4 regions of the Aeromonas sp. FDAARGOS 1415 genome follow, and region 4 is predicted to be linked to each of the others. Evidence: predicted binding sites of a transcription regulator. Region 4 holds the regulator's gene; each other region holds the start of a gene.
The links. Region 4 encodes LexA, which represses DNA repair genes until DNA is damaged. Its sites were predicted from a motif close to ANCTGTNTNNNNANACAGNT; they were not measured.

Region 1: I6L45_RS17415 (DUF4250 domain-containing protein) is a predicted target of LexA. The motif match lies at 3,969-3,988, and genes of this name have one in related genera.
Region 2: dinB (DNA polymerase IV) is a predicted target of LexA. The motif match lies at 6,294-6,313, and genes of this name have one in related genera.
Region 3: ruvA (Holliday junction branch migration protein RuvA) is a predicted target of LexA. The motif match lies at 3,364-3,383, and genes of this name have one in related genera.

Annotation. Positions count from the first base shown of each region.
Region 1 is NZ_CP077363.1:3,723,936-3,731,831, forward strand. It holds gene I6L45_RS17405 (cytochrome b/b6 domain-containing protein) at 92-646, shown strand; gene I6L45_RS17410 (glycogen/starch/alpha-glucan phosphorylase) at 714-3,188, opposite strand; gene I6L45_RS17415 (DUF4250 domain-containing protein) at 3,582-3,779, opposite strand; gene I6L45_RS17420 (cell division inhibitor) at 4,013-4,492, shown strand; gene I6L45_RS17425 (fumarate hydratase) at 4,672-6,195, opposite strand; gene pabB (aminodeoxychorismate synthase component I) at 6,406-7,776, shown strand; gene I6L45_RS17435 (CoA pyrophosphatase) at 7,827-7,896, shown strand, end outside.
Region 2 is NZ_CP077363.1:292,851-300,746, reverse strand. It holds gene I6L45_RS01395 (Na(+)-translocating NADH-quinone reductase subunit A) at 1-146, shown strand, start outside; gene I6L45_RS01390 (NADH:ubiquinone reductase (Na(+)-transporting) subunit B) at 150-1,379, shown strand; gene I6L45_RS01385 (Na(+)-translocating NADH-quinone reductase subunit C) at 1,369-2,157, shown strand; gene I6L45_RS01380 (NADH:ubiquinone reductase (Na(+)-transporting) subunit D) at 2,150-2,782, shown strand; gene nqrE (NADH:ubiquinone reductase (Na(+)-transporting) subunit E) at 2,786-3,382, shown strand; gene nqrF (NADH:ubiquinone reductase (Na(+)-transporting) subunit F) at 3,400-4,623, shown strand; gene I6L45_RS01365 (FAD:protein FMN transferase) at 4,627-5,664, shown strand; gene nqrM ((Na+)-NQR maturation NqrM) at 5,676-5,900, shown strand; gene I6L45_RS01355 (hypothetical protein) at 5,976-6,188, opposite strand; gene dinB (DNA polymerase IV) at 6,379-7,431, shown strand; gene I6L45_RS01345 (methyl-accepting chemotaxis protein) at 7,499-7,896, shown strand, end outside.
Region 3 is NZ_CP077363.1:615,049-622,944, forward strand. It holds gene cydA (cytochrome ubiquinol oxidase subunit I) at 1-738, opposite strand, end outside; gene ruvB (Holliday junction branch migration DNA helicase RuvB) at 1,677-2,687, opposite strand; gene ruvA (Holliday junction branch migration protein RuvA) at 2,696-3,310, opposite strand; gene I6L45_RS02955 (methyl-accepting chemotaxis protein) at 3,548-5,557, shown strand; gene I6L45_RS02960 (proline--tRNA ligase) at 5,687-7,411, shown strand; gene I6L45_RS02965 (SDR family oxidoreductase) at 7,498-7,896, opposite strand, start outside.
Region 4 is NZ_CP077363.1:1,207,347-1,215,242, forward strand. It holds gene trmL (tRNA (uridine(34)/cytosine(34)/5-carboxymethylaminomethyluridine(34)-2'-O)-methyltransferase TrmL) at 1-305, shown strand, start outside; gene I6L45_RS05815 (MATE family efflux transporter) at 328-1,698, opposite strand; gene I6L45_RS05820 (SCO family protein) at 1,721-2,347, opposite strand; gene I6L45_RS05825 (hypothetical protein) at 2,536-2,826, opposite strand; gene lexA (transcriptional repressor LexA) at 3,204-3,830, opposite strand; gene plsB (glycerol-3-phosphate 1-O-acyltransferase PlsB) at 4,032-6,455, shown strand; gene ubiA (4-hydroxybenzoate octaprenyltransferase) at 6,512-7,381, opposite strand; gene I6L45_RS05845 (chorismate lyase) at 7,378-7,896, opposite strand, start outside.

The sequences.
Region 1 (7,896 bases), 1.8 Mb from region 4:
CTCCCATGATGCAGGCAACGATAAGGGTGTCCTCCGTGAGGCGGATGGCACCAACCCATCACAACGAGAGGGAAATGCCATGGAGAAAGCGATGCAAAGCAGCAAGGAGATCAAGGTGTGGGACGGTGTGGTCAGGATCTTTCACTGGGCCACCGTCGCTCTGTGCGTACTGAATCTGTTCATTCTCGAGGAGGGTGCGCGCAACCACCGCTATGCGGGATACGCGCTTGCCGGACTGCTGGTGCTGCGCATTTTGTGGGGATTCATCGGCTCCTACCACGCCCGCTTTGCCCACTGGCTGCCGACGCCGGCCGGCGTCATCGCCTATCTCAAGGAAACGTTCAAGGGGCGGCATCCCTATTATGCCGGCCACAATCCCCTGGGATCCCTGATGGTGTTGCTGCTGTTGACCTGCCTGGTAGGCACGGCTGTTAGCGGGATCCTGACCGAGTTCGGGCCGCTCTCCGGCAGCCACCTCATGGAGGAGGTGCACGAGTTCTTTGCCAAGACGCTGCAGGTCGCCATCTTCATCCATGTGCTGGCGGTCATCGCCCTCGATCGCCTGGTGCGGGGGGATCTCGTCAGGGGGATGATCACCGGCAGGAAACGGGTCCCGGCGGGCACCCGGGTGGTCGACAATCCCTGATGGCACAGCGCTATTCATGTGACATAAAAAAACCCCGCCATGCGGGGTTTTTCATCAGGGATGGCACTCAACCGACGCTGCAGCTTGTCAGCTTCCAGATCCGGTCCACGTAGTCCTGGATGGAGCGGTCGGAGTTGAACTTGCCCATGGTGGCGGAGTTGATGATGGCCTTCTTCGCCCACAGAGCCGGATCCCGGTACCAGGCATCGATCAGCTTGTGTGCCTCGGAGTAGGACTCGAAGTCCGCCAGGGTCAGGTAGGGATCCCCCCCTTCCAGCAGAGAACGCTTGATGGAGGAGAGCTCCCCCGGGCGGCCGGGCGTGAAGTAGTCGGTATCGAACCAGTCCAGTACAGCCTTGAGCTCGGAGTTGGCGTAGTAGAAGTCGTACGGGTTGTAGCCGCGCGCCTTCAGGGACTTCACCTCGTCCACGTTCAGACCGAAGATGGCGCAGTTCTCGGCGCCCGCCTCTTCGGCGATCTCGATGTTGGCGCCGTCCAGGGTACCTATGGTGATGGCGCCGTTCAGTGCCATCTTCATGTTGCCGGTACCGGATGCCTCGTAACCTGCGGTGGAGATCTGCTCGGAGACGTCCGCCGCCGGGATCAGCTTCTCGGCCAGGCTCACGCGGTAGTTCGGCATGAACACCACTTTCAGCTTGCCCTGGATACGGGCATCGTTGTTGACCCGCTCAGCCAGCTTGTTGATGGCGTAGATGATGTCCTTGGCCAGTTTGTAACCGGGCGCCGCTTTGGAGCCGAAGATGAACACGCGCGGATGCATGTCATAATCCGGGTTCGCCAGCAGGCGACGGTAGAGCGCCATGATGTGGATGAGGTTCAGCTGCTGGCGCTTGTATTCGTGCAGACGCTTGATCTGGACGTCGAAGATCGCCTCGGCGCTCACGTCGATGCCGGTTTCGGCCTTGATGACCTTGACCAGCTTCTCCTTGTTGTGGCGCTTGATGCTCATGAACTGCTGCTGGAAGGCCTTGTCATCGGCAAACTTCACCACGCTGCGCAGCTTGTCCAGTTGCAGCGGCCACTCCTTGCCCACCACCTCGTTGTAGAGCCCGGCGAGCTCGGGGTTGCAGGCCAGCAGCCAGCGACGGGGAGTCACGCCGTTGGTGACGTTGCACATCTTCTCCGGCCACAGCTCGGCATACTCGGGGAAGAGGTCTTCTTTCACCAGCTTGGAGTGGATCTCGGCCACACCGTTCACCTTGGAGGAGCCGATGACGCACAGGTTGCCCATGCGCACTTTGCGCACGTCACCCTCTTCGATGATGGAAAGCTTGGCCTTGATGGCGTCGTTACCCGGCCACTTGGGCTCCACCAGCTCGTTCAGGAAGCGGGCGTTGATTTCGTAAATGATTTCCAGATGGCGGGGCAGCACCTTCTCGAACAGGCTGACGGACCACTTCTCCAGCGCCTCGGGCAGCAGGGTGTGGTTGGTGTAGGAGAAGACCTGGTAGCAGATGCCCCAGGCGGTATCCCAGTTCAGCCCCTCTTCGTCAACCAGCACGCGCATCAGCTCGGGGATGGCCACGGTCGGGTGGGTATCGTTGAGCTGGATGGCGATCTGCGCGGCAAAGTTGCTGAAATCGGCGCCGTGTACCCGCTTGTAGCGGCGCAGGATGTCCTTGATGGAGCAGGCGCAGAAGAAGTACTGCTGGATCAGGCGCAGCTCCTTGCCCGCGTCGGTCTCGTCGTTCGGGTAGAGCACCTTGGAGATGGTCTCGGCCTGGGCCTTCTCGGCCTGGGAGTCGATGTAACCACCGGCGTTGAACACGTCCCAGTCGAAGAACTCGGAGGCACGGGATTCCCACAGACGCAGGATATTGACGGTGTGGCCACCGAAGCCGACCACAGGAATGTCCCAGGGCACCCCTTTGATCTTGCGACCGGCGTGCCACACCTTCTTCAGGCCACCCTTGTCACCAAACACGGTTTCCACGTAGCCGTAGAGGGGGATCTCCTGCACCGATTCCGGGCGGCAGATCTCCCAGGGGTTGCCGTATTCGCGCCAGGAGTCCGGACGCTCGATCTGGCGACCATCCTGGATCTCCTGACGGAACAGACCGTGCTCGTAATGGATGCCATAGCCGACCGCCGGGTAGTTGAGGGTGGCCAGGGAGTCGATGAAACAGGCTGCCAGACGGCCCAGACCACCGTTGCCGAGGGCCATGTCCGGCTCTTGCTCACACAGATCGGTCAGTTCCAGACCCAGCTCACCCAGCGCTTCTTCGCAGATCTTGTACAGGGATAGGTTGTGCAGGTTGTTGGAGGTCAGACGCCCCATCAGGAATTCAGCAGAGAGATAGTGAATCGCACGAGTATCTTTCTTGAAGTGAGTCTGCTGAGTGCGGGTCAGGCGCTCGTACACCTGTTCATTGACGGCGGCAGCGGTCGCTTTCCACCAGGCATCCGGAGAGGCTTTCTGTTCGCTTGTACCCAAGGTAGAACGCAGGTGACGCACGATACTCGCCTTGAGCTGATCTTTATCCAGTTGGAGATCCTGGTCTGTCTTCTTCTTGGTAGCCATAAACCATTTTCCTTCGTTACAAATAAAAATGTCATCCCATTGGGGACCGGTGCTGTTGTTATCTCTGAATATGCTCCGGCGTGGGCATACTAGCTAAAGGCTGGGGTTTAAAAGTTAACGTGAGTCACACTTTAACGCATAAAAATGACAGTTTCACCATGAAAACCCTTTCCTTTAAATCGCCTGAACAAAATATAAATACACAATAAAATCAAAGGCATACATAAAACAAAAAAAGATAGTCCCATGAATAGGTTTTCAATGTTTGCCTACGGCTGAAAATACGTGAAAATAACGGGCAAGATGATGGTGGATGAAACCGCTTTCAATCCTTGCCATGGTCAAGGGGCAATAAAAGGAAGGTGCTCCAGACGGAGCACCCTGCCATGCCAATTAACCATGAGCCTTGAACTGGTTGCTCACGGGGTCGTAGTGATACCCAATCTGCTGCAGACGGGTCGCCAGCTGATCCTCCGTCATGTCGTAGTAAGCCAGCAGCTCTTCCAGACCATCGCACTCCAGCCGCAGCTTCTCGTTGATGATCCCGAGCAGAATATTGGCATCCAGCCGCTGCAAGGTACTGATGTCCATCTTGCCCCCTCCTCTGGTCATACAGACTGTATAACCATGGGCGCCGGCCCGCACTTTGTCTACAGGTCAAAAAACACCCGCGCCAACAAGGATGTAAATACCATTGATATTCAATAGGTTAACCATGAACCTTGTTAATTAGCTCACATTTTTAACCACAAATGGCTTGTCACTTCCACTGGATAGAACTACTGTATACGCATACAGCATGGTTATTCATACAGGAACGACATATGAGCCAGCCCCTGAGTCATCGCCCTCTCTCCTCCTCTGCCGGTGTGATCACCACCTGGCCTACCCGCCATCAGAGCAAGATGGGGCATGATCATCGGCTTGGCGCACACCTGCAGGAGACGCCGTTGCTGGATGCCCTGGGGCGTCTGAGCCAGAGCGACAGCGGCTGGATCCTGCTCATCGCACCGCCCGGCCTGCCCGTGGCCGAACAGCTGCAGGCACGTGGGATCAACCCTGCCAGGGTGCTGGTCGTGCACGGTCGCAAGATCAGGAACTGGCAGCGTCTGCTGGAGCAGAGCCTGGTCAATGGCCACTGCGCCGCCGTACTGACCTGGCTGCCGGAGCAGGTTGCCCTGGATCGCGGCAGATTGAACACCCTAGGCCAGCGCGCCGGCGTCCTGACCCGCTTCTTCGAGCCCGCCCCCTCCCAGGGGAGCGCCATGAGCTACGGCGGTCAGGATGTGTACCTGAACCACTGATCGCGCCTCCGGAGCCAGAGCAGCCGCAAGGATGATCGCTGCGTTATCCGGCTATCTAGTCATTGTCACTGCGCTGCAGCAGGCAAATGCGGAGCACAAAAAAGGCGACCCAGAGGTCGCCTTTCGTCATGGCCATGCCGGGCACCTTGCCCGCCCCCGGCACGCGGGGTTGAAACGCATCACGCCAGCTTGGTATCCAGCTCGGCAATCTTGGCAGACCAGTAGGCCGGCCCGGTTTCATGGATGTTGTTGCCCTGGGAGTCGACCGCCACGGTGACCGGCATGTCTTCCACCTCGAACTCGTAGATGGCCTCCATCCCCAGATCGGCAAAGGCCACCACGCGCGCCTTCTTGATGGCTTTCGCCACCAGGTAGGCGGCGCCACCCACCGCCATCAGATAGACGGCCTGGTGCTGCTTGATGCTCTCGACCGTCTTGGGGCCACGCTCGGACTTGCCGATCATGCCGATGAGGCCGGTTTCCCCCAGCATCATGTCGGTGAACTTGTCCATCCGGGTGGAGGTGGTGGGGCCGGCCGGGCCAACCACTTCGTCACGGACCGCGTCGACCGGACCCACGTAATAGATGAAGCGGTTGGTGAAATCGACCCCTTCCGGCAGCCCTTCGCCATTCTTGAGCATGTCGGCGATACGCTTGTGAGCGGCATCGCGACCGGTCAGGATCTTGCCGGAGAGCAGCACGGTATCGCCACTCTTCCAGCTGGCGAGCTCGGCCTTGGTGATGCCATCCACGTTGACACGGCGCACGTTGCCGCCGGACTCGCGGGTGATCTCCGGCCAGTCTTCCAGCTTGGGCGGGGTCAGCTCCGCCGGGCCCGAGCCATCGAGCTCGAAATGCACGTGGCGGGTGGCAGCGCAGTTGGGGATCATCACCACGGGCTTGGAGGCGGCGTGGGTCGGGGCAGATTTCACCTTCACGTCGAGCACGGTGGTGAGACCGCCGAGGCCCTGGGCGCCGATCCCCAGCCGGTTGACCTTGTCATAGAGCTCGACCCGCAGCTTCTCTTCGGTGGTCTCGGGACCACGGGCGATCAGCTCCTGGATGTCGATGTGCTCCATCAGGGCTTCCTTGGCGAGCACGGCCGCCTTCTCGGCGGTGCCGCCGATGCCGATACCCAACATGCCCGGCGGGCACCAGCCGGCGCCCATGGTCGGCACGGTTTTCAGCACCCACTCGACGACGTCGTCGGAGGGGTTGAGCATCACCATCTTGGACTTGTTCTCGGAGCCGCCCCCCTTGGCCGCAATGCTCACCTCTACCTTGTCGCCGGGGATCATGTCGATGTGCACCACGGCCGGGGCGTTGTCTCTGGTGTTCTTGCGGCTGCCGGCCGGATCGGCCAGCACGCTGGCACGCAGCGGGTTGTCCGGATTGGTGTAGGCGCGGCGGGTGCCTTCGTCCACCATCTCCTGGACCGTCATGTCGCTGTCCCACTGCACCTGCATGCCGATCTTGACGAAACAGGTGACGATGCCGGTGTCCTGACAGAGCGGGCGATGACCTTCGGCAGACATGCGGGAGTTGATCAGGATCTGGGCCAGGGCATCCTTGGCGGCCGGGTTGATCTCGCGGTCGTAGGCGGCCTTGGCGGCCTGCACGAAATCGAGGGGGTGGTAGAAGGAGATGTACTGCAGGGCGTCAGCAATGGAATCGATAAAGTCCTGTTTTTTAATGATGCTCATATCATCCTCACTGGTCCTTGTTATCGCTAGCGCGAGCAAGGGCTTCCATATGAGCCGGGCCTTCGGCAGGCGGCAAATGCACCTGGAGCCGGCAGACTACGGCGTGTTTTTATAACGGTGTTTTTCTTAAAAATGCCGGCGGCCATGATACGCTTGACCACCCGAACCGGCTAGGGAGCCGGGTGCAAACTGTTGCCTATGTAACAAAAAATGAAACCAAGACTGCATATCCACCATTTCGACCCGCAAGCCTCGCTCCACACCTGGTTTGCCCGCTTGCAACACCAGCCCTGGGCCATCCTGCTGGAATCCGCCGGCCCCCAGGGGGCCGACAACCGCTTTGACATCATCAGTGCCGATCCTCTGGCCACCCTGGAGACCCGGGGTGAGAGCACCAGCCTCACCCGGGCTGGGCACCTGAGCCACCACCACGAGGATCCCCTCGCCCTGCTCGCCGATACCCAGCAGGCCCTGCTCGGTGATCAGGTGGAGGATAACTCTGGCCTGCCGTTTATCGGGGGAGCCCTGGGGTTGTTCGGCTACGATCTGGGGCGGCGATTCGAGCGTCTGCCCACACGGGCCCAAAGGGACATCCAGGTCCCCGACATGGCGGTGGGCATCTACGATTGGGCCTTGCTGCGGGACGTGGCGACCGACCGCTGGCAGCTGGTGCACTGGGGGGACGAGACCGGACTCGACCGCCGGCTGGCGTGGCTGATGGCACAAACCGGGCAGGAGACGCGCCCCTTTGGCTTGTTGGGCCCCTGGCAGAGCAACATGAGCCGGGCCGAGTATGGCGACAAGTTTGCCCGCATCCAGGCCTATCTGGCGGCGGGAGACTGCTACCAGATCAACCTGACCCAGCGTTTCAGCGCCCCCTATGAGGGAGACGAGTGGTTCGCCTATTGCGCCCTCAGTGCCGCCAACAAGGCGCCGTTCTCCGCCTTTTTCCGCCTGCCCCAGAGCGCCATTTTGAGCCTCTCCCCCGAGCGCTTTCTGCTGCTCGACGATCGCCATATCGAAACCAAACCCATCAAGGGCACCCGCCCCCGCCATCCGGATCCCGAGCTAGACGCCCGGGTGGCGGACGAGCTAGCCCACGCAGACAAGGACAGGTCGGAGAACCTGATGATCGTGGATCTGCTGCGCAACGACATCGGCCGGGTGAGCCGCCCGGGCACCGTCACCGTGCCGCACCTCTTTGCCGTGGAGTCCTTCCCTGCGGTGCACCACCTGGTCTCCACCATTCACGGGGAGCTGGATGCCCGCTGGCAGGGCGTGGATCTGTTGCGTGCCTGTTTCCCCGGCGGCTCCATCACGGGCGCCCCCAAAATCCGGGCAATGGAGATCATCGAGGAGCTGGAGCCCCACAGACGCAACGCCTACTGCGGCAGCATCGGCTACCTGAGCCAGCATGGGCGGATGGACACCAGCATCTGTATTCGCACCCTGATCGCCGAAACCGGTCACCTCCACTGCTGGGCGGGGGGCGGCATCATCGCCGACTCCGACCCGGACGCCGAGTATCAGGAGACCTACGACAAGGTGGCCCGCATCCTGCCGCTGCTGGGCACGCTATGAATCTGGCATGCGGCACCGCAGACCCAAGAGCAGAGGAGGACCACATTCAGATGACGCGCACCGAGCTGCTGACCCGCTTCCTGCTGCAACGCCCCGCCCCCGCCCATCGCCTGGCACTGG
Region 2 (7,896 bases), 910 kb from region 4:
CCGGCGACACCGACAGCGCGCAGGCGCTCGGCTGCCTGGAGCTGGATGAGGAAGATTTGGCGCTCTGTACCTTCGTCTGCCCCGGCAAGACAGAGTACGGCCCCGTCTTGCGTGAGTGCCTGACCAAGATCGAACTGGAAGGTTAAGCGATGAGTTTCAAGCAACTTCTTGAAAATATGGAACATCACTTCGAGCCGGGTGGCAAGTACGCCAAGTACTATGCCCTGTTCGAAGCGGCGTACACCCTGTTTTATACCCCGGGTTCCGTGACCCGCAATGCCGCCCACGTCCGTGACGCCATCGATCTGAAGCGCATGATGATCATGGTGTGGCTGGCCGTGTTCCCGGCCATGTTCTGGGGCATGTACAACGTCGGCAACCAGTCCATCGCCGCCATCGCCCACCTGGGCAGCGCGGCCGGTGCCGATAGCTGGCAATACGCCCTGGCCACCCTGTTCGGTGCCTCGCTGGATCCGGCCGTGGCCGGTGTCGGCAGCAAGATGCTGATCGGTGCGGCGCACTTCTTCCCGATCTACATCACCGTCTTCATCGTCGGTGGTTTCTGGGAAGTGCTGTTCGCCATGGTGCGCAAGCACGAGATCAACGAAGGCTTCTTCGTGACCTCCATCCTGTTCGCCCTGATCGTGCCGCCCGAGCTGCCCCTGTGGCAAGCTGCCCTGGGTATCACCTTCGGCGTGGTGCTGGCCAAGGAAGTGTTCGGTGGTACCGGCAAGAACTTCCTGAACCCGGCGCTGGCGGGTCGTGCTTTCCTGTTCTTCGCCTACCCGGGTCAGATCTCCGGTGATGCGGTCTGGGTTGCCGTCGACGGCTTCTCCGGCGCAACTGCACTGAGCCAGTGGGCACAGGGCGGCCAGATGGCGCTGATCAACGGTGCCACCGGTGAAGCCATCAGCTGGATGGACGCCTTCCTCGGCAACCTGCCGGGCTCCATCGGCGAAGTCTCCACCCTGATGATCCTCATCGGTGCGGCCATGATCGTCTACATGCGTATCGCCTCCTGGCGCATCATCGCCGGCGTGATGGTGGGCATGGTTGCGACTTCCCTGCTGTTCAACGTCATCGGTTCCGACACCAACCCCATGTTCAACATGCCGTGGCACTGGCACCTGGTGCTGGGTGGCTTCGCCTTCGGTATGGCCTTCATGGCAACCGATCCGGTCTCCGCTGCCTTCACCAACAAGGGCAAGTGGTGGTATGGCGCCCTCATCGGCGTGATGGTCGTGCTGATCCGGGTCGTGAACCCCGCGTTCCCGGAAGGCATGATGCTGGCCATTCTGTTTGCCAACCTGTTTGCCCCCTTGTTTGACCATTTCGTGGCGCAGGCGAACATCAAGCGGAGGATCGCACGTGGCGTTTAATAAAGACTCTACTACCGGCACCCTCGCCGTAGTGACCGGTCTGTGTCTGGTCTGCTCCATCGTGGTCTCCGTGGCCGCCGTGGGTCTGCGTCCGGCCCAGCTGGAAAACAAGGCGCTGGACAAGCAAAGCAACATCCTGTCCGTCGCCGGCGTCGACGTCAGCACCGTGGCCAAGCGTGACCTGGCCAAGCTGTATGGCGACAAGATTGAAGCGCGTCTGGTGGATCTGGCCACCGGTGAGTTCGTTGACGGCGACGCCGACAACTTCGACACCAAGGTCGCTGCCAAGGATCCTGCCCAGAACATTCGTCTGGCTCAGGCCGACGACAAGGCAGGCCTGCGCCAGATCTCCAAGCTGGTCCCCGTGTTCTTCGCGAAAGATGCCGAGGGCAAGGTCGACAACATCATCCTGCCGATCTACGGCCAGGGTCTGTGGTCCACCATGTACGCCTTCGTGGCGGTCGCGGCCGACGGCCAGACCATCAAGGGCATCACCTACTACGATCACGGCGAAACCCCGGGTCTGGGTGGCGAGATCGAGAACCCGGCCTGGCGTGAGCTGTTCGTCGGCAAGAAGCTGTTCGACCAGAGCGGTCAGCCTGCGCTGCGGGTGATCAAGGGCCATGCTCCGGCTGGCTCCGAGCATGAAATCGACGGCCTGTCTGGCGCAACCCTGACCGGTAATGGTGTACAGCACACCTTCGACTTCTGGATGGGCCCCAAGGGCTTCGGTCCCTTCCTGGCCAAGGTACGTGCAGGAGAAATCAACAATGGCTGACAAGAGCGAAATGAAGAAGTTGCTGTTGACGCCTGTGCTCGGCAACAACCCCATCGCACTGCAGGTGCTGGGTGTCTGTTCCGCGCTGGCCGTTACCAGCCAGATGAAGACGGCGTTCGTGATGACGCTGGCCGTTACCGCGGTCACCGCCTTCTCGAACCTGTTCATCTCCCTGATCCGCAACCAAATCCCGAACAGCGTGCGGATCATCGCCCAGATGGCGGTGATTGCCTCGCTGGTTATCGTGGTTGACCAGGTGCTCAAGGCGTATGCCTACGACATCTCCAAGCAACTGTCGGTGTTCGTCGGCCTCATCATCACCAACTGTATCGTGATGGGCCGTGCCGAAGCCTACGCCATGAAGAGTGCCCCGCTGCCCTCCTTCCTGGACGGTATCGGCAATGGTCTGGGTTATGGCGCCGTGCTGCTGACCGTGGCCACCGTGCGTGAAATCCTGGGCTCCGGCACCTGGTTCGGCATCGAACTGCTGCCGCTGGTGAACAATGGTGGCTGGTATGTGCCGAACGGCCTGCTGCTGCTGCCGCCGAGTGCGTTCTTCATCATTGGTCTGATCATCTGGGGCGTGCGCACCAAGGATCCCAAGCAGGTGGAGGCGAAGGATTAAGGTATGGAACACTATATCAGTCTGTTGATTCGCTCGATCTTCATCGAGAACCTGGCGCTCTCCTTCTTCCTGGGGATGTGTACCTTCCTGGCGGTGTCCAAGAAGGTCAAGACTGCCATGGGCCTGGGGATTGCCGTTATCGTGGTTCAGACCGTTGCCGTCCCGGCCAACAACCTGATCTACAACTACGTGCTCAAAGACGGTGCCCTGGTCTCCGGTCTGGATCTCAGCTTCCTGAGCTTCATCACCTTCATCGGGGTGATTGCGGCCCTGGTGCAGATCCTGGAGATGGCGCTGGACAAGTACTTCCCGGCGCTCTACAACGCCCTCGGTATCTTCCTGCCGCTCATCACCGTGAACTGCGCCATCTTCGGTGGCGTCTCCTTCATGGTGCAGCGTGACTACAACTTCGTGGAGTCCGTGGTGTATGGCGTGGGTTCGGGTGCAGGCTGGATGCTGGCCATCGTCGCGATGGCAGGGATCCGCGAGAAGATGAAGTACTCCGATGTTCCGGAAGGCCTGCGTGGCCTCGGCATCACCTTCATCACCGCGGGTCTGATGGCGCTGGGCTTCATGTCCTTCTCTGGTATTTCCCTGTAATCGGAAAGGAAATATAGATGGAAATTATTCTGGGTGTGGTCATGTTCACCGTGATCCTGCTGGCCTTGGTGGCAGTCATTCTGTTCGCCAAGTCCAAGCTGGTGACCGCCGGTGACGTGACAATCAGCATCAACGGCGACCCGGCCAAGGCTGTGACCAGCCCGGCGGGTGGCAAGCTGCTCGGCGTGCTCGCCGGCAGCGGTATCTTCGTCTCCTCCGCCTGCGGCGGCGGCGGCTCCTGTGGTCAGTGCAAGGTGCGTGTGAAAGCCGGCGGCGGCGACATCCTGCCGACCGAACTGGATCACATCAGCAAGGGCGAAGCCCGTCACGGCGAGCGTCTGGCTTGCCAGGTGACCGTGCGCTCCGACATGGACATCGAGCTGCCGGAAGAGATCTTCGGCGTGAAGAAGTGGGACTGTACTGTCATTTCCAATGACAACAAGGCCACCTTCATCAAGGAGCTCAAGCTGCAGATCCCGGATGGCGAGAGCGTGCCGTTCCGCGCCGGTGGTTATATCCAGATCGAAGCCCCTGCCCACCACGTGCAGTACAAGAACTTCGATATTCCCGAGGAGTATCGCGGTGACTGGGATCGCTTCAAGATCTTCGAGCTGGAGTCCAAGGTCAACGAGCCGATCATCCGTGCCTACTCCATGGCGAACTATCCGGAAGAGTTCGGCATCATCATGCTGAACGTGCGGATCGCGACCCCGCCGCCCAGCAACTGGACTGCCCCTCCCGGCCAGATGTCTTCCTACATCTTCAGCCTGAAGGCGGGTGACAAGGTGACCATCTCCGGTCCGTTCGGCGAGTTCTTCGCCAAGGACACCGACGCCGAAATGGTGTTCATCGGCGGTGGTGCGGGCATGGCGCCGATGCGCTCCCACATCTTCGACCAGCTGCGCCGTCTGAAGACCAAGCGCAAGATGAGCTTCTGGTACGGTGCCCGTTCCAAGCGCGAGATGTTCTATGTCGAAGACTTCGACATGCTGGCCGCCGAGAACGACAACTTCCAGTGGCACGTCGCCCTGTCCGATCCGCAACCGGAAGACAACTGGGATGGCTACACCGGCTTCATCCACAACGTGCTGTTCGAGAACTACCTCAAGAACCACGAGGCGCCTGAGGATTGCGAGTTCTACATGTGCGGACCTCCCGTGATGAACGCCGCCGTCATCAACATGCTGAAAAACCTCGGCGTTGAAGACGAGAACATCCTGCTGGATGACTTCGGTGGTTAATCCATGCACAGCGTTGTAAAGACCTGGCTAGCCTTCGGGCTAGCCTTTTTCTTGACTGGGTGCGGTCAGGAAACGGTCCAATCCAAGCCGGAGATCCACATCACCGGCAGCACCATGGGTACCTACTACTCCATCAAGGTGGCGGATGACGCCGTCCAGGATGGGGCCAAGCTGCAGGCCGAAGTCGATGTGCTGCTGGAGCGGGTCAACGATCAGATGTCGACCTACAGGCCCGACTCCGAGCTGTCGCGTTTCAACCAGCACAAGGATTCGACCCCTGTGGTGGTCTCCCGCGATACCGCGCGGGTGGTGACCGAGGCCATTCACATTGGCCGCGAGAGCCGGGGGGCGCTGGACGTCACCGTCGGTCCCCTGGTCAATCTGTGGGGCTTTGGGCCGGACGCAAAACCGACCAAGGTACCGAGCGATGAGCTGATCGCCCAGACCCGGCAGAAAACGGGCCTTGGCAATCTGCATGTGATAACCTCTGTCGACGCCGATACCCTGCAAAAGGACATCCCGGATCTTTACGTGGATCTCTCCGCCATTGCCAAGGGTTTCGGGGTGGACAAGGTGGCCGAATACCTGGAGTCCCAGGGGGCGCGCAACTATCTGGTGGAGATCGGCGGCGAGCTGCGGATCAACGGCGTCAACGGCAAGGGGCATCCCTGGCGCGTGGCCATCGAGAAGCCCACCGCCAATGCCGGCACTGTGCAGGAAGTGATAGTCCCGGGTGACAACGGCGTGGCCACCTCGGGGGACTATCGCAACTACTACGAGCTGGATGGCAAGCGCTTCTCCCACACCATGGATCAGCTGACGGGCAAGCCCATCACCCACCGCCTGGTGTCGGTGACCGTCATCCACCCCTCCTGCATGACCGCAGACGGGCTGGCGACCGTGTTCATGGTCATGGGCACGGAGAAGAGCCTGGCCTATGCCAAGGAGCGGGGATTGGCCATCTTCACCATCACCAAGACGGACGACGGTTTTGAAGAGGCGTATTCGGATGCCTTCAAACCTTATCTGGTCAAGAAGTAAGGGGTAACGACATGCAGATCTTTCTGATCACCTTCGGGGTGTTTCTGATGGTCGTGGTGGCCATGGCCATCGGCTACATCTTCCAGCGCAAATCCATCTCCGGATCCTGCGGGGGCCTCGGCACCATAGGCATCGAAAAGGAGTGCGACTGCCCTGAGCCTTGCGACAACCGCAAGAAGAAGATGGCCAAGGAAGAGGCCCGTCGCAAGATGCTGGTGGATAACCGCATCATCTGACGGCACACATCTGCCCCGGCAGGAACATCCCGTGCAAGCGAGCCGACCCTGGGTCGGCTCGCTTTTTTATGGCGTTCAGTAATCGTATTGACCGCACGCCTTCTTCTTGAACTCCGCCTTCCTCTTCGCCAGCTCTTCCCTGGTGCCCAGTTCATCTCCCTGCCTGATGGCGGTTTCCAGTATCTCGATGCGCTCGTACAACCAGCTGCACTCGGCCGTCGGGTGATCCTTGGCCATGGTCGCCAGTGGTAACAACAGCAGGCAGAGCCCCGCCCGGATGATGCTCATGCTCTCCTCCTTGAGTCTCGTGTGGATGTGGCCCTGAGAGTCTATGCCGCCGCGTCCGCTCGCAGACTGGTAGAAATGACAGGGCTGGGGTAGCATGAGTCAACAAACTGGTTATCCATACAGTGGTGTCGCCGGCAGGCCGCCCCGCCCGTGGCCATATGGCCGGCATCGACACGACAACAGACCCGACATGCGAAAGATCATTCACATCGACATGGACTGCTTCTTCGCCGCGGTGGAGATGCGGGACAACCCGTCCCTGCGGGACGTGCCGCTCGCCATCGGCGGCGCCGCCGATCGGCGCGGCGTCATCTCGACCTGCAACTATGTGGCGCGCCGTTTCGGGGTGCGATCCGCCATGCCGAGCGCCCTGGCCAGGAAGCTCTGCCCCCCGCTGGTGTTGATCCCCGGGCGGATGGCCGTCTACAAGGAGACTTCCCGCCAGCTGCAAGCCATCTTTAGGCGCTACACCGAGCAGGTGGAGCCGCTCTCCCTCGATGAGGCCTACCTCGATGTGACGATGAGCCCCCACTGCGGCGGCAGCGCCACCCTGATGGCGACGGAGATCCGCGCCGCGATCAACGCCGAACTGGGGTTGACCGCCTCGGCCGGGGTGGCCCCGAACAAGTTCCTGGCCAAGCTCGCCTCGGAGCAGCGCAAGCCGGACGGCCTGTTCGTGATACGGCCCCGGGAGGTGGACGAGTTCGTGCGCCAGCTCCCCCTCGGCAAGCTGCCCGGGGTCGGTCGCAAGACGGCGGATCGGCTGGAGTCCCTCGGGCTCTACTCCTGCGAGGATGCGCGCCAGCTCGGCAACGAGGAGCTGATCGCCCGTTTCGGCAAGCTCGGGGAGATGCTGGCCGGCCGCATCTGGGGCCACGACGAGCAGCCGGTGCAGGCCCAGCGGGTGCGCAAGACCATAGGCGTGGAGACCACGCTCGCCAGCGACGTGCTGGACGAGGCAGCCTGCTGGGAGGTACTGAGCCGGCTCATCCCCGAGCTGGAGCTGCGTTTTGCCAAAGCCTGCCCGGCGGAGATGCTGATGGGGCAGGGGATCAAGCTCAAGTTTGCCGACTTTCACCAGACCACCGTCTACCGCAAGGGCAGCTATCAGGCCGTCCGCTTCCACGATCTGTTGCACGAGGGGCTGCAACGGGCTCAAGGAAAACCCATCCGTCTGCTGGGTCTGGTGGTCGGTCTGCCCGGGGCCGGGGAAATTAATCAACTGAGCCTGGATCTGAGTTGATTTAGTTAAGTTTTTGTATCCAAAACCGATACAGTGTTCACCTCCGTAAACGATAGGAAATCGTGGCATGAGTTCTCTTTCCGTTCAGGGGCGGATCACCCTGATTGCCGGTTGCTGCCTCCTGGCCAGTGCCGCCGCACTGGTTGCCTCTTCTCTCTTCAACGCAGCCCGCATGCAGGAGCAGGTGCTCACCTCCACCACCCTTGAGGGACAACACGCGGCAGAAAACTGGATGCAGGCCATAGGCGCCACCCAGGCGGCCAGGGTGACCAGCTACCTCGACGAGGCCTACTTCAGGGCCAGCCTCTTGGCGGAGAGCATACTGTTCCAGCGCAAGAACGCGGCAGACAACTTCGTTCACTCCGAGGCGCTGCGCAATGCGGTGAACCAGCAGCTGCAGGATGCGGCAGAGTCGTCGACCAACCTGCTCGGCGTCTATGCGGTGTTCGAGCCGAACCAGCTCGA
Region 3 (7,896 bases), 590 kb from region 4:
CTCGTAACCGGACTCGTCACCCAGCACCAGCACGGAGAGGATGGAGGCCATGCCGAACGCGGCCGCGATGGCGAAGGAGCGACGGGCGAAGGCCACATCACGATTCTTCAGCAGGTAGTAGGAGGAGATACCCAGCACGAACATGGCGCCAGTGGTATAGCCTGCCGCCACGGTGTGGACGAACTTCACCTGGGCAACTGGGTTGAACACCAGATCGGCGAAGCTCACCATCTCCATGCGCATGGATTCGAAGTTGAACTCGGCACCCACCGGGTTCTGCATCCAGCCGTTGGCGACCAGGATCCAGAGGGCGGAGAGGTTGGTCCCGAGGGCCATCAGCCAGGTGGCCGCCAGGTGCTGGCGCTTGCTGAGGCGATCCCAACCGAAGAAGAACATACCGACGAAGGTGGATTCCAGGAAGAAGGCCATCAAGCCTTCGATGGCCAGCGGGGCCCCGAAGATGTCGCCGACATAGTGGGAGTAGTAGGCCCAGTTGGTACCGAACTGAAACTCCATGGTGAGGCCGGTGGTGACCCCGAGGGCAAAGTTGATACCGAACAACTTGCCCCAGAACTTGGTCATGTCCCGGTACACTGTGTTGTTGGTCATCACATAGACAGACTCCATGATCGCCAGGAGGAAGGCCATCCCCAGCGTCAAGGGTACAAACAGGAAGTGATAAAGGGCCGTCGCAGCAAATTGGAACCGCGATAGGTCTACCACATGCTCAGCAATCATGATGTTTCCTCACCGATTATTGGCACGGCTATTTTAAGTTTTAAGGACAAAGCTTCCATTGGAAGTCCCCGAATGGTCGGCCACCCCTCGGCGGACTGACCGGATTCGACTGCCACCACATTAACAACAAGGCAATATACAAGAACAAAAAAAGCTAATGTTTAACATCTGGTAAACAATAACTATGGTTCTATTCCCGCCTATAATGATCGCTGTTTTATATCACCTTTATTTGATTGAAATCAATGTAAAACCACCGCCAATACATGCTTTTTCGGGGCAACTTTCCGGTCCGTTTTCAATAATTGTGGGAGCTTCATCACAAAAAACACCAAGACATAAACAATTGATTTAAATCAATTTTATGGCTCACCAAAATAGTTTAAATTCTGTTAAACAAATAAAAACCGTCATAAACAACACTCTCATTATTCCACTATTTAAAAATTGACAGCACGCCGCATAAAACCAATTTAAAACCAGCAAAAACACATGTTTATGCGACTTGCCCCCGCCCGACAAACCATTACTTTATCTAATCCAAAGCCCATAGATTTTCTTGTTTGTCCCACTCCGAAAGAGCTCCTACAATGCGCCTCGCAGTGAGGGCATACCTCTGGATACAGGCCGGTCATTCCGGGTTCCCGGTACGTATTCGATGAACATTTCGAACCTGTTTGTTGGGATTAATGATGAAAAAGTTTGTTGCCAAGACCATCCGTTACTACAAGCTTTCTTTCGTTCAACTCTATCAAATGAACCGACTCTGAGGCCTCGCGACGGCTCCTTTGTTTTTTCCCGACCGGTCTGCAGACGCACTCACTGTCTGTGAACATCCATCCTGAATTGTCTTTGCCCACCGCATCCGCCGTGGGCTTTTTTTTGCCCGCATAACAAAAAACCGCCTCGAGGGCGGTTTTTTGTTCATCTCACTGCCATTACGGCTCTGCCGGTCGTTCCAGGCCGAAGTGCGCATAGGCACGCTGGGTTGCGATCCGCCCTCTGGGTGTACGTTGCAGATAGCCCTGCTGGATCAGATAAGGCTCCAGCACGTCCTCGATGGTGTCCTTCTCCTCGCCAATGGCGGCGGCCAGGTTGTCGAGGCCCACCGGCCCCCCCATAAACTTGTCGATGACGGCCAACAATAGCTTGCGGTCCATGAAGTCGAAGCCTTCATTGTCCACGTCCAGCATGTCCATGGCACGAGCCGCAATGGGTCCATCAATCCGGCCATCGGATTTCACCTGAGCGAAATCCCGCACCCGTCTTAACAAACGGTTAGCAATTCGCGGTGTCCCCCGGGAGCGGCGCGCCACCTCCAGCGCACCGTCACTCGACATGTCCAGGCCGAGGCAGCGGGCACTGCGGGAGACGATGTCGGTGAGGTCCTTGACGTTGTAGAACTCCAGGCGCTGGACGATGCCGAAACGATCCCGCAGCGGGCTGGTGAGGGAGCCGGCCCGGGTGGTGGCCCCAATCAGGGTGAAGGGGGGCAGGTCGAGCTTGATGGAACGGGCGGCGGGGCCCTCCCCTATCATGATGTCGAGCTGGTAATCCTCCATCGCTGGGTAGAGCACCTCTTCCACCACCGGGCTCAGGCGGTGGATCTCGTCGATGAAGAGCACATCGTTCGGCTCCAGGTTGGTGAGCAGGGCCGCGAGATCGCCGGCCTTCTCCAGCACCGGGCCCGAGGTGGTCTTGATGTTGACCCCCATCTCGTTGGCGACGATGTTCGCCAGCGTGGTCTTGCCGAGCCCGGGTGGCCCGAAGATCAGCAGGTGGTCGAGCGCTTCCCCCCGCTGGCGGGCCGCCTCGATGAAGATCTCCATCTGGTCGCAGACGTGATCCTGCCCGGTGTAATCCGCCAGCTTCCGGGGCCGGATGGCCCTGTCGATGATCTCGTCCTCACGGGCGGCGCCCGCCGAGATGAGGCGATCCGCTTCAATCATGGGTTACCTCACACCAGGCTACGCAGGGATTCACGAATGATATCCTCCACCGACATGCCATCGACCGCTACCTTGCTGACGATCTGGCTGGCCTGCTGTGGCTTGTAGCCCAGCGCCACCAGGGCGCTGGCTGCCTCTTCGCTCGCGTCGGGGGCGCGCAGCGCGCTCTCCTTGGCAGGCAGGGAGATCTCGGCCGGGGAGAAGAGATCGTGGCTGACCCAGCCCTTGAGGCGGTCTTTCATCTCCACGACCAGGCGCTCGGCCGTCTTCTTGCCCACCCCGGGCAACTTGACCAGGGAGCTTATCTCCTCGCGCTCGACACTCATCACGAACTGGGTGGCCGTCATGCCGGAGAGGATCGCCAGCGCCAGCTTGGGGCCGACCCCGTTGGTCTTGATCAGCTCGCGAAACAACGCCCGCTCCTGCTTGTGATTGAAGCCGTACAGCAACTGGGCATCCTCACGCACCACGAAGTGGGTGTGGATCACCGCTTCCTTCCCGAGTTCGGGCAAATCATAGAAGCAGCTCATGGGCATGTGCACCTCGTACCCCAGGCCCCCCACCTCGATCAGGACCTCTGGGGGTTGCTTCTCGATGATGACGCCTCTCAAGCGACCGATCATGTTCTCTTCCTCGCCACGCAGACTCTCGCAAATTGGGTCATAGCATAAAGAATAACTGGATAAGTATCCAGCATAGGCCCACGGAGCTCACGAGGATGGCTTGCTCTCCCTGCACGGCCGGCACCATCCCGGGACAGGAGGCAGCCTGCCACTTTATTTTCCATCGGAAATGGCGCATTTGGGCCATTGAACAAACACTAAATTGGTCTTGTTCGGAACCAATCAGGGTCTTGCATCATGAAAATCGTCACCGTATCGAATCTCGGACTCACCATCCTGCTGGGCTGCACCCTGGGGATGGGGGCGATTGGCTGGTATGGCAGCCAACGGCTGGCCAACCTGCTCTCCTACGTCCTGGGTGCCGCCTGGCAAACTGCCGACGGCGCCATGGAGGGCTCCATCGAGCTCGGCAACCAGTCCCTCTATATCCAGAAAATGCTCACGGGCACGCCCCTTGACGAGCACGAGCTGCAACGGGCAAGAGGGGCCGCCACCGACGCCTTGCGCCGGGTGGAGGAAGGCAGGCTCATCGATGCTGCGGCAGTCAGCGCGCTGAGCCAGCATGAACAGGCCTATCAGCAACAGCAGGCACAACTGCTGGATCTTTACCACGCCTTCACCGGGATAGATGAGGCAATGCGCGCCAGCTCGGAGCGCATGTCGCGCCTCTCGACCCAGCTGGAGGTGATAGGCGACGAGGCCGTCGAGAGCCTCACCCTGTCACCGGATCAGGCCATCAGCTGGAACGGCGGTCTCGCGACCCGCTGGCAGGCGGCCGATGGCGGCATGGAAGCCAACATCGGCTTCTTGCGTCAGCTCTATGCGCTGGAAAAGATGCAGAGCGAAGGCCCCACCCCCGCCATCCAGGCCGAACTGGCACAGGCCACCCGCTTTTATCAGGAGGCGGTTGACGGCATGCTGGCAACCGGCCTGTTCGATGTGCCCGGTGACGGAGAGTTCGCCGGCCAGTCGCTATCCGCTCAATATCGCGCCCTGCAGACCGACAATGCCCGCCTGATCCGCGAGTGGATCTCCGCCCTGGCTGCATACCAGGCACAGTTGGCCCGTTACGAGCGCAGTGCCGACCAGCTCAGGCTGGCACTGGTCGAGATCGAGGCCAAAGGGGACGCCACCGTCGAGGATCAGGTTGGCCAGCTCAATGCCATCATCGGCTACACCAGGGACCTGATCCTGGGGGGCCTGCTGCTGAGCCTGCTGATCGTCACCTGCTGCGGTTTCTGGCTGGTCCGCGCCATTGTTCGTCCGCTGTTGCAGCTCGACCAGCGCATGCGGGATATCGCCGCAGGGGACGGAGACCTCAATGCCCGCCTCCACCTCCAGCGAGACGATGAACTGGGCTCGCTGGCAGGCAGCGTGGATCGCTTCATCGAGAAGCTCCAAAGGATGATCAGTGCCACCATGGACAACAACCAGCATATCAACCAGCACGTGCACACCTCGGTCAACCGGGTCCAGGCCATCAGCCAGAGCAGCCGCCAGACCGCCGAGCATGCCCAGGCGCTGCACCTCGACAGCGAGCGCATGGTGCAGGTCGCCACCACCATCTCGGACAACTGCAGCCTGGCCGCACAACATGCCAACGAGGTGCGGCAACTGACCACGAAGAGCAGCCATTATGTGACCTCCACCAGTGCCGGCATGCAACGGGTAGTGGTGGAAGTGGGCGAGTGCGCCGGCGCCATCAACGCCCTCAAGGAGCAGGCGAGCCAGATTGGCCAGATCATCTCCAGCATCAGCAGCATTTCGGAGCAGACCAACCTGCTGGCCCTCAACGCCGCCATCGAAGCGGCACGGGCCGGTGAGATGGGGCGCGGTTTTGCCGTGGTCGCCGACGAGGTACGCACCCTGGCCAATCGTACCGCCACCTCCAGCGCCGAGATAACCGGCGTGATCAACAGCATCCAGCAGCAGACCGAGCAGGCCTATCTGATGATGCAGCGCAACCTGGCAACCGTGGAGTCTGGCATGGCGGATTCTGACAACACCAGGCAGATCCTGTTCAAGGTAGAAGAGGCCATCGACCAGCTCGCCGACATGGTACAGCAGGTGGCGGACGCCACCTGCCAGCTCTCCCGGACCCTGGGCCACACCACAGACAAGGTCTCGGACATCAGCCTGCAGGCCCAGACCGGCGAGCAGGAGGCCCAGGAGTGCCTGCAACTGGCCTCCTCCCTCCATCAGGCCAGCCAACAGCAGCAGCGACTGTTGTCGCAATTCCGGGTCTAGCGCGGGCGGGCCCCCCGCTTCTCCCGCGGCGCAAATTTAGCCCTTGGGCCAGGGGGCTCGGCCTGTTAAAATTCCGCACTTGAAAATTTTCCAGGGCCAAGCCGCCCGAACTAGCGAAGGTCTACCGCGATGCGCACCAGCCAATATCTGCTTTCCACTCTCAAGGAAACTCCCTCCGACGCAGAGGTCATCAGCCACCAGCTGATGCTGCGCGCCGGCATGATCCGTAAACTCGCCTCCGGCATGTACGCCTGGCTGCCGACCGGTCTGCGGGTACTGAAGAAGATCGAGAACATTGTTCGCGAAGAGATGAACAATGCGGGTGCCATCGAGGTCTCCATGCCGGTGGTGCAACCGGCCGAGCTGTGGCAGGAGTCCGGCCGCTGGGACGACTACGGTCCCGAGCTGTGCCGCCTGACCGACCGTCACAACCGCCCCTTCGTGCTGGGCCCGACCCACGAAGAGGTGATCACCGCCCTGATCCGTTACGAGGTGAACAGCTACAAGCAGCTGCCGCTCAACCTCTACCAGATCCAGACCAAGTTCCGTGACGAAGTGCGCCCCCGTTTCGGCGTGATGCGCGGCCGCGAGTTCCTGATGAAGGATGCCTACTCCTTCCACATCGACAAGGAATCTCTGGTCGATACCTACGAGAAGATGCACGCCGCCTACTGCGCCGCCTTCACCCGCATGGGTCTGAACTTCCGTCCGGTGCAGGCCGATACCGGCTCCATCGGGGGTACCGGTTCCCACGAATTCCAGGTGCTGGCCGAGAGCGGTGAAGACTTGATCGCCTTCTCTGACAGCTCAGATTACGCCGCCAACATCGAGATGGCCGAAGCCCTGGCACCGGCTGGCGAGCGCGCTGCCGCCACTGCCGCCCTGACCAAGGTAGCCACCCCGGCCGTCCACACCATCGATGAAGTGGCCGCCTTCCTGGCCGTGGCGCCGACCGCCATCGCCAAGACCCTGCTGGTACTGGCAGAGGAAGATGAGCACGGCAAACAGGCGGTCATCGCCCTGGTGCTGCGTGGCGATCACGAGCTGAACGAAATCAAGGCCGAGAAGCTGCCGGGGGTCGCCAACCCGCTGACCTTCGCCAATGACGAGCAGATCAAGGCTGCCGCTGGCTGTGACGCCGGCTCCATCGGCCCGGTCGGCTTTACCGGTCGCATCATCGTCGATCGCAGCGCCGCCCACCTGGCGGACTTCGTCTGCGGCGCCAACGAGACCGGCTTCCACCTGACCGGTGCGAACTGGGATCGCGACATTGCGGCCTATGAAGTGGCCGACCTGCGCAACGTGGTGGAAGGCGACCCGAGCCCCTGCGGCCAGGGCACCCTGCTGCTCAAGCGCGGCATCGAAGTGGGCCATATCTTCCAGCTGGGTACCAAGTACTCCGAAGCCATGAAGGCGAGCGTGCTGAACGAGGGTGGCAAGTCCGTCACCATGGAGATGGGTTGCTACGGTATCGGTGTTTCCCGTCTGGTGGCCGCGGCCATCGAGCAGAACAACGACCAGTACGGCATCATCTGGCCGGACGCCATCGCCCCGTTCGAAGTGGCCATCGTGCCGATGAACATGCACAAGTCCGAGCGCGTGGCCGAGCAGGCACAGCAGTTCTACGCCGAGCTGAAAGCCGCCGGCGTGGACGTGCTGTTTGACGATCGCAAGGAGCGTCCGGGCGTGATGTTCGCCGACATGGAGCTGATCGGTGTGCCCCACGCCATCGTCATCGGTGACCGGGGTCTCGACAACGGCGTGGTGGAGTACAAGTGCCGCCGCTCCGGCGAGAAGCAGGAAGTGGCCATCGGCGAGATCGTGGCCCTGCTCAAAGGCAAGCTGGGTCGTTGATTCAGCTCTCCCCCCGATACAAAAAAAGCGCGCCATCTGGCGCGCTTTTTGTTTTCTGCCGCAAGGCGGCGACAGCCGGGCTGTGGCTAGTTGCGACCGATGAAGAGATCGGTCACATGGCAACTGCTCCTCGCCTCCAGGGCGTCGAGCATGTAGGCCGCCGCGTCCTCCGGGGTCATGAAGTTGCTCGGATCCACGTGATCCGAGTTGTCCCAGAATTCGCTGCGGATCCCGCTCGGATAGAGGTTCACCAGCCGCAGGGGAGAGCCCTTGAGCTCGGCCCGCAGGGACTCCAGAAAGCCGCGCATCCCCCATTTGGAGGCGCAATAGAGGCTCTCGTTTGCCTTGCCCGTCTGGGCCGCCGAGGAGAGCACATTGGCCAGCACACCGCCCTTGTCGCCGATGAGGCGTACGGTCTGCTGGGCCACCAGTATGGTGGAGACGAGGTTGCTCTCCACCACACGGCGGATCTGCTCGGCGGTATA
Region 4 (7,896 bases):
TCGCCGAGGTGAAACGCTGGCCGAGCTACGAGGCATTTCTGGCGGCCGTCGCCCCCCAACGGGTCTTTGCCTGCACCACCAAGGGACGCACCGCCCATTCGGCTGTCCGCTTCGCCCAAGGCGACGCCCTGCTGTTCGGACCGGAGAGTCGCGGTCTGCCGGCGGAGATCCTCGAGAGCCTGCCGTTCGAGCAGCGGCTGCGCATCCCCATGCTGCCCCAGAGCCGCAGCATGAACCTGGCCAACGCGGTCGCCGTGTTTGTCTACGAGAGCTGGCGACAGTTCGACTACGCAGGATCTGCCTGACCCGGCCGGGCAGAATCACGAGTCAGGCCGCCCCCCTGGCCCTCTGCCCCGTCAGCAGTCGGCCGTCACGCTCCAGCCGCCAGCAGAGCCAGCCGAGCGTCAGGCCCCGTCCGGCCATCAGGGCGCTCATGGCGGCCCACAAGGCGGCGACACCCCAGCTCTGACAGAGCCACCAGATCGGGAAGAAACCGGCAAACACCGCCACCAGCATGCTGTTGCGCATCTCACGGGCCCGGGTTGCCCCGATGAAGACCCCGTCCAGCAGGAAACACCAGACGGCCAGCAGCGGCATGGCCACCAGCCAGGGCAGCTGACGGTTGGCCTCAACGATCACCGCCGGAATGTCGGTGATATGGGCGATAAGCACGCCTCCCCCCAGGGCAAACGCCAGGGTGAACGCCAGGGCGATCAGCAGGGCCCAGCCCAGGTTAAGGACGATGGCCTCCCGCAACCCCTGCCGGTCACGCCCCCCGATGGCACGCCCTACCATGGCCTCCACCGCATAGGCGAAGCCGTCCAGCCCGTAGGAGATCAGCATCAGGAAGTTGAGCAGCACCGCATTGGCCGCCACGGCCACATCCCCCAGCCTGGCCCCCTGCAGGGTCATGAAGGCGAAGCAGAGCTGCAGGCAGAGGGAACGGATGAAGATGTCCCGATTAAGGGCGAGCAGGCACACCAGTGCGGGCCATTGCCGCCAGCGCGACCAGGCGTTCTGCCATACCGCCGGCGAGAGGCGCCGCAGGTGGCGGCTCACCAGCCAGAGCCCCACCGCCAGCGCACTGTAGTCGGCCAGCACGGAGGCGGCCGCGACCCCCTTCACCTGCCACCCCAACCCCAGCACAAAACCGGCATCCAGCACCATGTTGACGAGGTTGCTCAGGATCAGCAGCCACATGGGGCTGCGTGCATCCTGCATGCCCAGCAGCCATCCCATGATCACCAGGTTGCACAGCGCCGCCGGCGCGCTCCAGATCCGCACCGACACATACTGGCCGGCATAGGCTTGCACCTCGGCGGAGCCGCCGCCGAGGGCGATGATGGCGGGGAGGAAAGGCAGCACCAGCAGCAGGATCACCACCCCGAGGGCGATCGCCAGCCCCAGCGCTCGCGCCAGGGTGTCGAGCTGGCCTTCTGCGCTGGCCGCCCCCTGGGCCTGAGCCGTCAACCCTGTGGTGGACATGCGCAGGAAACCGAGTAGCCAGAACAGCAGGTTGATGAGGGTCGCACCGACCGAGACGCCGCCGAGGAACCAGGCCTCGCCGAGATGACCGATCACCCAGGTGTCCACCAGCCCCAGCAAGGGGGTGGTGATATTGGAGAACACCATGGGCAGGGCCAGGGCAAAGACGGCCCGGTGGCGGCCGGCATCTCTCAACCAGGGCGCCATCAGCATGGGCGATACAAAGAGAGCGGGATCACTCGCCGGTCAGCCGCACGATGCGCGCAAAGTCGGAGACCATGGTCTGCATGTCCACGTGAGGCACTTCGCCCGGCGCCACCCTGGGACGGAACATGGCCGCCAGCTTGCCCGCCGGGTTGATCAACACGATCGAGGCAGAGTGGTCTATCAGATAATCCTTGCGATCGCTCTCCACGATGGAATAGACGAGGCCCAGATTGCGCACCAGGGGGAAGAGGGCGCTGTGGGGCCCGGTCGCCGCCTTGAACTCCGGCTCGAAGAAGGCGGTATAGCTCTTGAGGCGGGCGCTGTCGTCCCGCTGGGGATCCGCCGAGATGAACACCACCTGGCTGTTGGACGCGATCGTCTTCAGGCTCGGATAGACGGCCCGCAGATCCGCCAGCGTAGTCGGACAGACGTCCGGGCAATAGGTGTAGCCGATGAACAGGAAGGTCCAGTGACCCGCGAGCTCCGCTGGCGTAAAGGGCTGGCCATCCCCGTCCGTCAGGGCGAAGGGATTGATGTCCCGCCCCGTCGGATAGTAGTCGGCCTGCTCCGGCAGGGAGGGCTGGCTCCAGTAATAGGCGACCATGAGGCTGCCGATGAAGAGCAACAGCAGCAGGTAGAAGCGGGGTTTAACCATATGAAACAATGTGTTGCCTGTATCAGCTGCCCAAAGGGCAGAACCAGAAGAGGGGCCATTGTAACCCGCCAGGCCCCGCTTATGGCTAGCCCTTCGTCCGGATGGCGCCATTCAGGGACACTCGGTGGCCCTGGCGGCAGGAAAACAAGAGCCCCGCACCGGGCGGGGCTCGCAGCAAACAGAAAGGGTCAGGGTTTCAGCCTGCGCAACGGCTGGGAACGTCTGATCGGCGCACGCAGCGGGATCACGGGCGCCGTCCAGGGGGCATCCGGCAAGCCTATGTCATGGTGGCGGCGAAACAGACGCACCAGACGGACGATTTTGTCTTTGGGACACCCAAGCCAGACGGTCCAGCCATCTCCCTTGTGGTAGACCCAGAGTGCATAGAACCACGTCATCCGACTGCCCTTGATGAATCGGGTGATGGAGGATGCGGGGGCCGCGACCGGCACCGGATCCCACGGCGAGCTTGAAGCCATACCTGTCCTCCTTGCTCAACAGGTCACGCCGACCAGTGTTACTGCCATCGGGAGGCAAGCCAACCACCGTCGCGTACTGACTGTACGAGTCGTGCCATTGCAGACGACTCTCCCTTCTTCCCGCACCGTCCCGACGGTGATGCATCCCTGCACATCCGCCCAACCGGCCGGTGCGGCACACGCGTCGTCATGGGGGAAACCCGGCCATGACAGTGCGAGCCTTATCAAAGGATATATCCGAAATGCACTGTCTGTGGCGGGACTGTTTGCAGCGGGGAGGGCGGTGGGAGCGACGAAAGGGGGAACAGACTGGCGCCCGGGGAGGAGTGTCCAAATGACGGGGCCTCCCGCAGGAGGCCCCTCACCGTGCCGGATGCTTACATCCAGTCGGCGTTGCGGATGACGCCGACCGCCAACCCTTCGATGGTGAGGTGCTGGCTGGCGAGATCCACCTCGATGGGGGAGAGCTCCTCGTTCTCCGGCAGCAGCCATACCTGGCTGCCCTTGCGCTGGAAGCGCTTGACGGTGACGTCCTCGTCGAGCCGCGCCACCACCACCTGGCCGTTGCGCACCTCCTGGGTCTTGTGAACCGCCAGCAGATCCCCGTCCATGATGCCGATGTTCTTCATGCTCATGCCCTGCACCCGCAGCAGGAAGTCTGCCCGCGGATGGAACAGGGCAGGATCCACCTGGTAGTGGCTCTCGATGTGCTCCTGCGCCAGGATGGGCTCACCGGCCGCCACCTTGCCGATGAGCGGCAGGCCGCTCTCTTCCGGCTGCGCCTCCTCCTCTTCGAGCAGCAGGCGGATGCCGCGAGAGGTTCCCGGCATGATCTCGATGACCCCCTTTTTGGCCAGGGCCTTCAGATGTTCCTCGGCCGCGTTGGCCGACTTGAAGCCAAGCTTCTGGGCGATCTCGGCGCGAGTCGGCGGCATGCCGGTCTCGTTCATGTTCGCCTTGATCAGCTCCAGGACTTCGGCCTGGCGAGGGGTAAGGGGTTTCATAGCATGGGCACCTGTCTTTTTATACAGCACACTGGCAGTATATACAGTGCTGTGGCCAAGGCAAGGCGTTGCTGACATTTGTCCCCCATTGCAGCCAAAAGGGTGTCCTCGATCCCGTCTCGGGACTCATCGTACCTCTCGGCGACAAGCCGCCGGTGATTTGCTATGCTCACGCCGCATTTTTTTGGAGAGCAGACGCACATGTCCCTTGGACAGAAGATTTCCAGAGCCATACTGCAATGGCCGGTCAGCGGCTTGGTCAATCACAAGAGCCTGCCGGAAAACCCCATCACCGAGCTCAAGCTGGATCCGGCCAGACCCATCGTCTATGCCCTGAAGACCAGCTCGATCACCGACCTGATGACCCTGCAGCAGTGCTGCGAGGATCTCGGCCTGCCCGGCCCCTTCACGCCGCTGGAGCTGAACGGTCAGCTGCTGCCGCGCTACGTCTGTCTGGATCGTCCGCCTCCCCTGTTCGGTACGCGCAACAAGCCCCTGCCCTTCCTGCAGGAGTTCCACCAGCTGCTGGATCTGCACAAGCAGGATCCGGCGCTGGATATCCAGGTGGTCCCCGTCACCCTGTTCTGGGGCCGCGCCCCGGGCCGGGAGGGCGAAGAGGCCTCCGGCTGGAACATCATCAGCAGCCTGGCGCCGAACCGCCTGAAGAAGGCGCTGATCGTGATCCTCAAGGGGCGTGAAAACCTGGTGCGCTTCTCCCCGCCCCTCTCCCTGCGCTACATGGCGGACAAGCACGGCACCGACGAGGCCATCGCCCACAAGCTGGCCCGGGTCGCCCGCACCCACTTCAGCCGCCAGCAGCTGGCCGCCACCGGACCGAAACTGCCGAACCGCAACCTGCTGTTCAAGCAGTTGCTGGACTCCGGCGTGATCCAGCAGGCCATCGAGGAAGAGGCCAGACGCGAGGGGATCAGCCTGGAGAAGGCGCAGAAGCGCGCCCACGGCTACATGGACGAGATCGCCTCCAACTTCTCCTACCGGCTGATCCGTCTCGGCGAAAGCTTCCTCGGCTGGCTGTGGAACAAGCTCTACCGCGGCCTGTCGGTCAACGGTGCCGAGCAGGTGCGCCAGCTGGCCCAGGAGGGGCACGAGATCGTCTACGTGCCCTGCCATCGCAGCCACATGGATTACCTGCTGCTCTCCTACGTCATCTACCACCAGGGCATGGTGCCACCCCACATCGCGGCAGGTATCAACCTCAACTTCTGGCCGGCGGGTCCCATCTTCCGCCACGGCGGTGCCTTCTTCATCCGCCGCACCTTCAAGGGCAACCCGCTCTACAGCACGGTGTTCCGTGAATACCTCAACCTGCTGTTTGCCAAGGGCTACTCGGTGGAGTTCTTCACCGAGGGCGGCCGCTCGCGCACCGGCCGCCTGCTGCCCCCCAAGACCGGCATGCTGGCCATGACGCTGCAGGCCATGATGCGCGGGCTAGACCGCCCGGTGACCCTGGTCCCCGTCTACCTCGGCTACGAGCACGTGATGGAGGTGAACACCTACCACAACGAGCTCAAGGGCAGCCGCAAGGAAAAAGAGAGCTTCCTGCAGGTGCTCGGCATCCTGCGCAAGCTGCGCAACTACGGCCGCGGCTTCGTCAACTTCGGCGAGCCGCTGACCATCAACGGCTACCTCAACGAGCGGGTGCCGGAGTGGAAGGCCCACATCGGCAAGGAGGAGCGCCCCGAGTGGATGGCGCCCACCGTCAACCAGCTGGCCGAGCTGATGATGACCCGCATCAACGATGCCGCCGCCGTCAACGGCCTGACCCTGAGCGCCCTGGCGCTGCTGGCCGCCGAGCGCCACGCTCTGACCCGCGACGAACTGCAGGCCCAGCTCAACACCTATCTGGACCTGCTCAAGCAGGTGCCCTACAGCCCGCACAGCACCATGCCGGCCGAGGATGCCAAGACCCTGCTGGATCAGGCGATGGAGCTCAACAAGTTCGAGGTGAGCGAGGACAAGCTGGGCCAGATCATCAGCCTGGACCGCTACCAGGCAATCCTGCTGACCTACTACCGCAACAACATCCTCCACCTGTTCGCCATGCCCTCCCTGGTGGCGGCGCTGATCGAGCGGTGCGAGGGGATCTCCCGCAACGAAATCGTCGCCCGCTGTGTCGACATCTACCCCCTGCTCAAGACCGAGCTGTTCCTGCGCTACCAGGAAGACGAGCTGCCGGAACTGGTCGACGCCCTGCTGGCCGAACTGCAGCGCCAGCAACTCATCGAGGCGCGCGACGGCGGCTTCTGGGTCAACCCGGTCAATCAGACACGCCTGCTGCTGCTGGCCGAGAGCATCCAGGAGACCCTGCAGCGCTACGCCATCGTGCTGACCCGCATGCTGGCCCAGCCCCACATCGAGGCGGAGCAGCTGGAGGCGGACGGTCTGATGATGGCGGAGCGCCTCGGTACCCTGCACGGCATCAATGCCCCCGAGTTCTTCGACCCCAAGCTGTTCAGCACCCTGATCCACACCCTGCGCAGCGAAGGCTATCTGGACCCGGGCTGCAAGCCGGATCTGGGCCGCTTCCAGGCGCTGGCGGACAACATAGTGCCGCTGCTCAGCACCAAGATCCGCCGCACCATACAGGCGGGGAACCGGCTCTGAGGAGCAACCGGAAAAGAAAAAGGCCGCATCATGCGGCCTTTTTTTATCTCGTGGGGCTAGCCCTGCAGGTAGTGAACGATCACCCCGAGCAGCACCAGGGCCCCCACGTAGTTGTTGTTGAGGAAGGCCTGGAAGCAGGCCTCCCGCTGCCGCTCCCGAATGAGCCGCTGCTGATAGACGAACAGCGCCGCCGCCCCCAGTAGACCCCAGTAGTAACCGGAGCCCAACCCCATCAGCTGGCCCACTCCCAGCAGGATCAGCAGGGTCGCGAGCTGCAGCCCCCCGATGATCCGCTTGTCGTGGCGGCCGAACAGGATGGCGCTCGACTTGAGGCCGAGCTTGAGGTCGTCGTCCCTGTCCACCATGGCGTACTCGGTGTCGTAGGCGATGGTCCACAGCAGGTTCGCGAGAAACAGCAGCCAGGCCACAGGCGGCAGGGCATTGGCCTGGGCCGCATAGGCCATGGGAATGGACCAGGAGAACGCCATCCCGAGCACCAGCTGCGGAATGGGGATGAAGCGCTTCATGAAGGGGTAGCAGACCGCCAGCAGCAGACCGGCAAACGACAGGCCGATGGTGAGCGGGTTCAGGGTCAGCACCAGGGCGAACGAGACGAGCGCCAGCACGGCGAACAGGATCAGTACCTCGCGCTCCGCGACCCGGCCCATGGGCAGCGGCCGCCCGGCGGTGCGTTTCACATGACCGTCAAAGTTGCGATCCGCATAGTCATTGATGACGCAGCCCGCCGAGCGCATCAGGAAGACGCCGATCACGAACACGGTCAGGATCCAGGGGTCAGGCAGGCCGCCGGCGGCCAGACAGAGTGCCCAGAGGGTCGGCCACAGCAGCAGCAGCGTGCCGATGGGCTTGTCGATGCGGGCCAACTGCGCATAGGCCAGTCCCCGCTCCTTGGTTAACAGCTTCACACCAGCTCCTTATTCGATGGCAACCCGTTGGACGATAGCGAGGGCAGGAAGAGTTCGTGGACCAGCAAGGGCCACTGCCCCAGATAGAGGCGGGAACGGCGCCCCCAGACGGTGCCGGCCGGGCACCAGGGATTGCTCGCGATCTCGAAACAGGCCAGTTGCAGGTGATCGCGCCGCGCGGGCAGATCACCGAAGATGCGCTCTCCCAGCGGTTGCTCCCCCAGATCTTGCAGACCGCCGCCCTGCAGTGCCGCCTCGGCAAACAGGGTCCAGCCCAGGATGGCGGGCCCGCCGTCCCCGTGCAGTATGACCTCGCGGCACATCCCAACGGGATCTTGCACCGCCACCAGCGCCTGCTCGTCCTCTGCCAGCGACACGCTGCGATTGCCGAGCAGTTGCACCGAGAGGTGGCGATTGTAACGGCGCAGGCGCCGGGTCATGGAATCGGTCTCCAGCAACCAGGGGCGCAAGGCCTCGGGGAGTTCGCACTCTGCGGGAGCCCGCCATGGGACGAG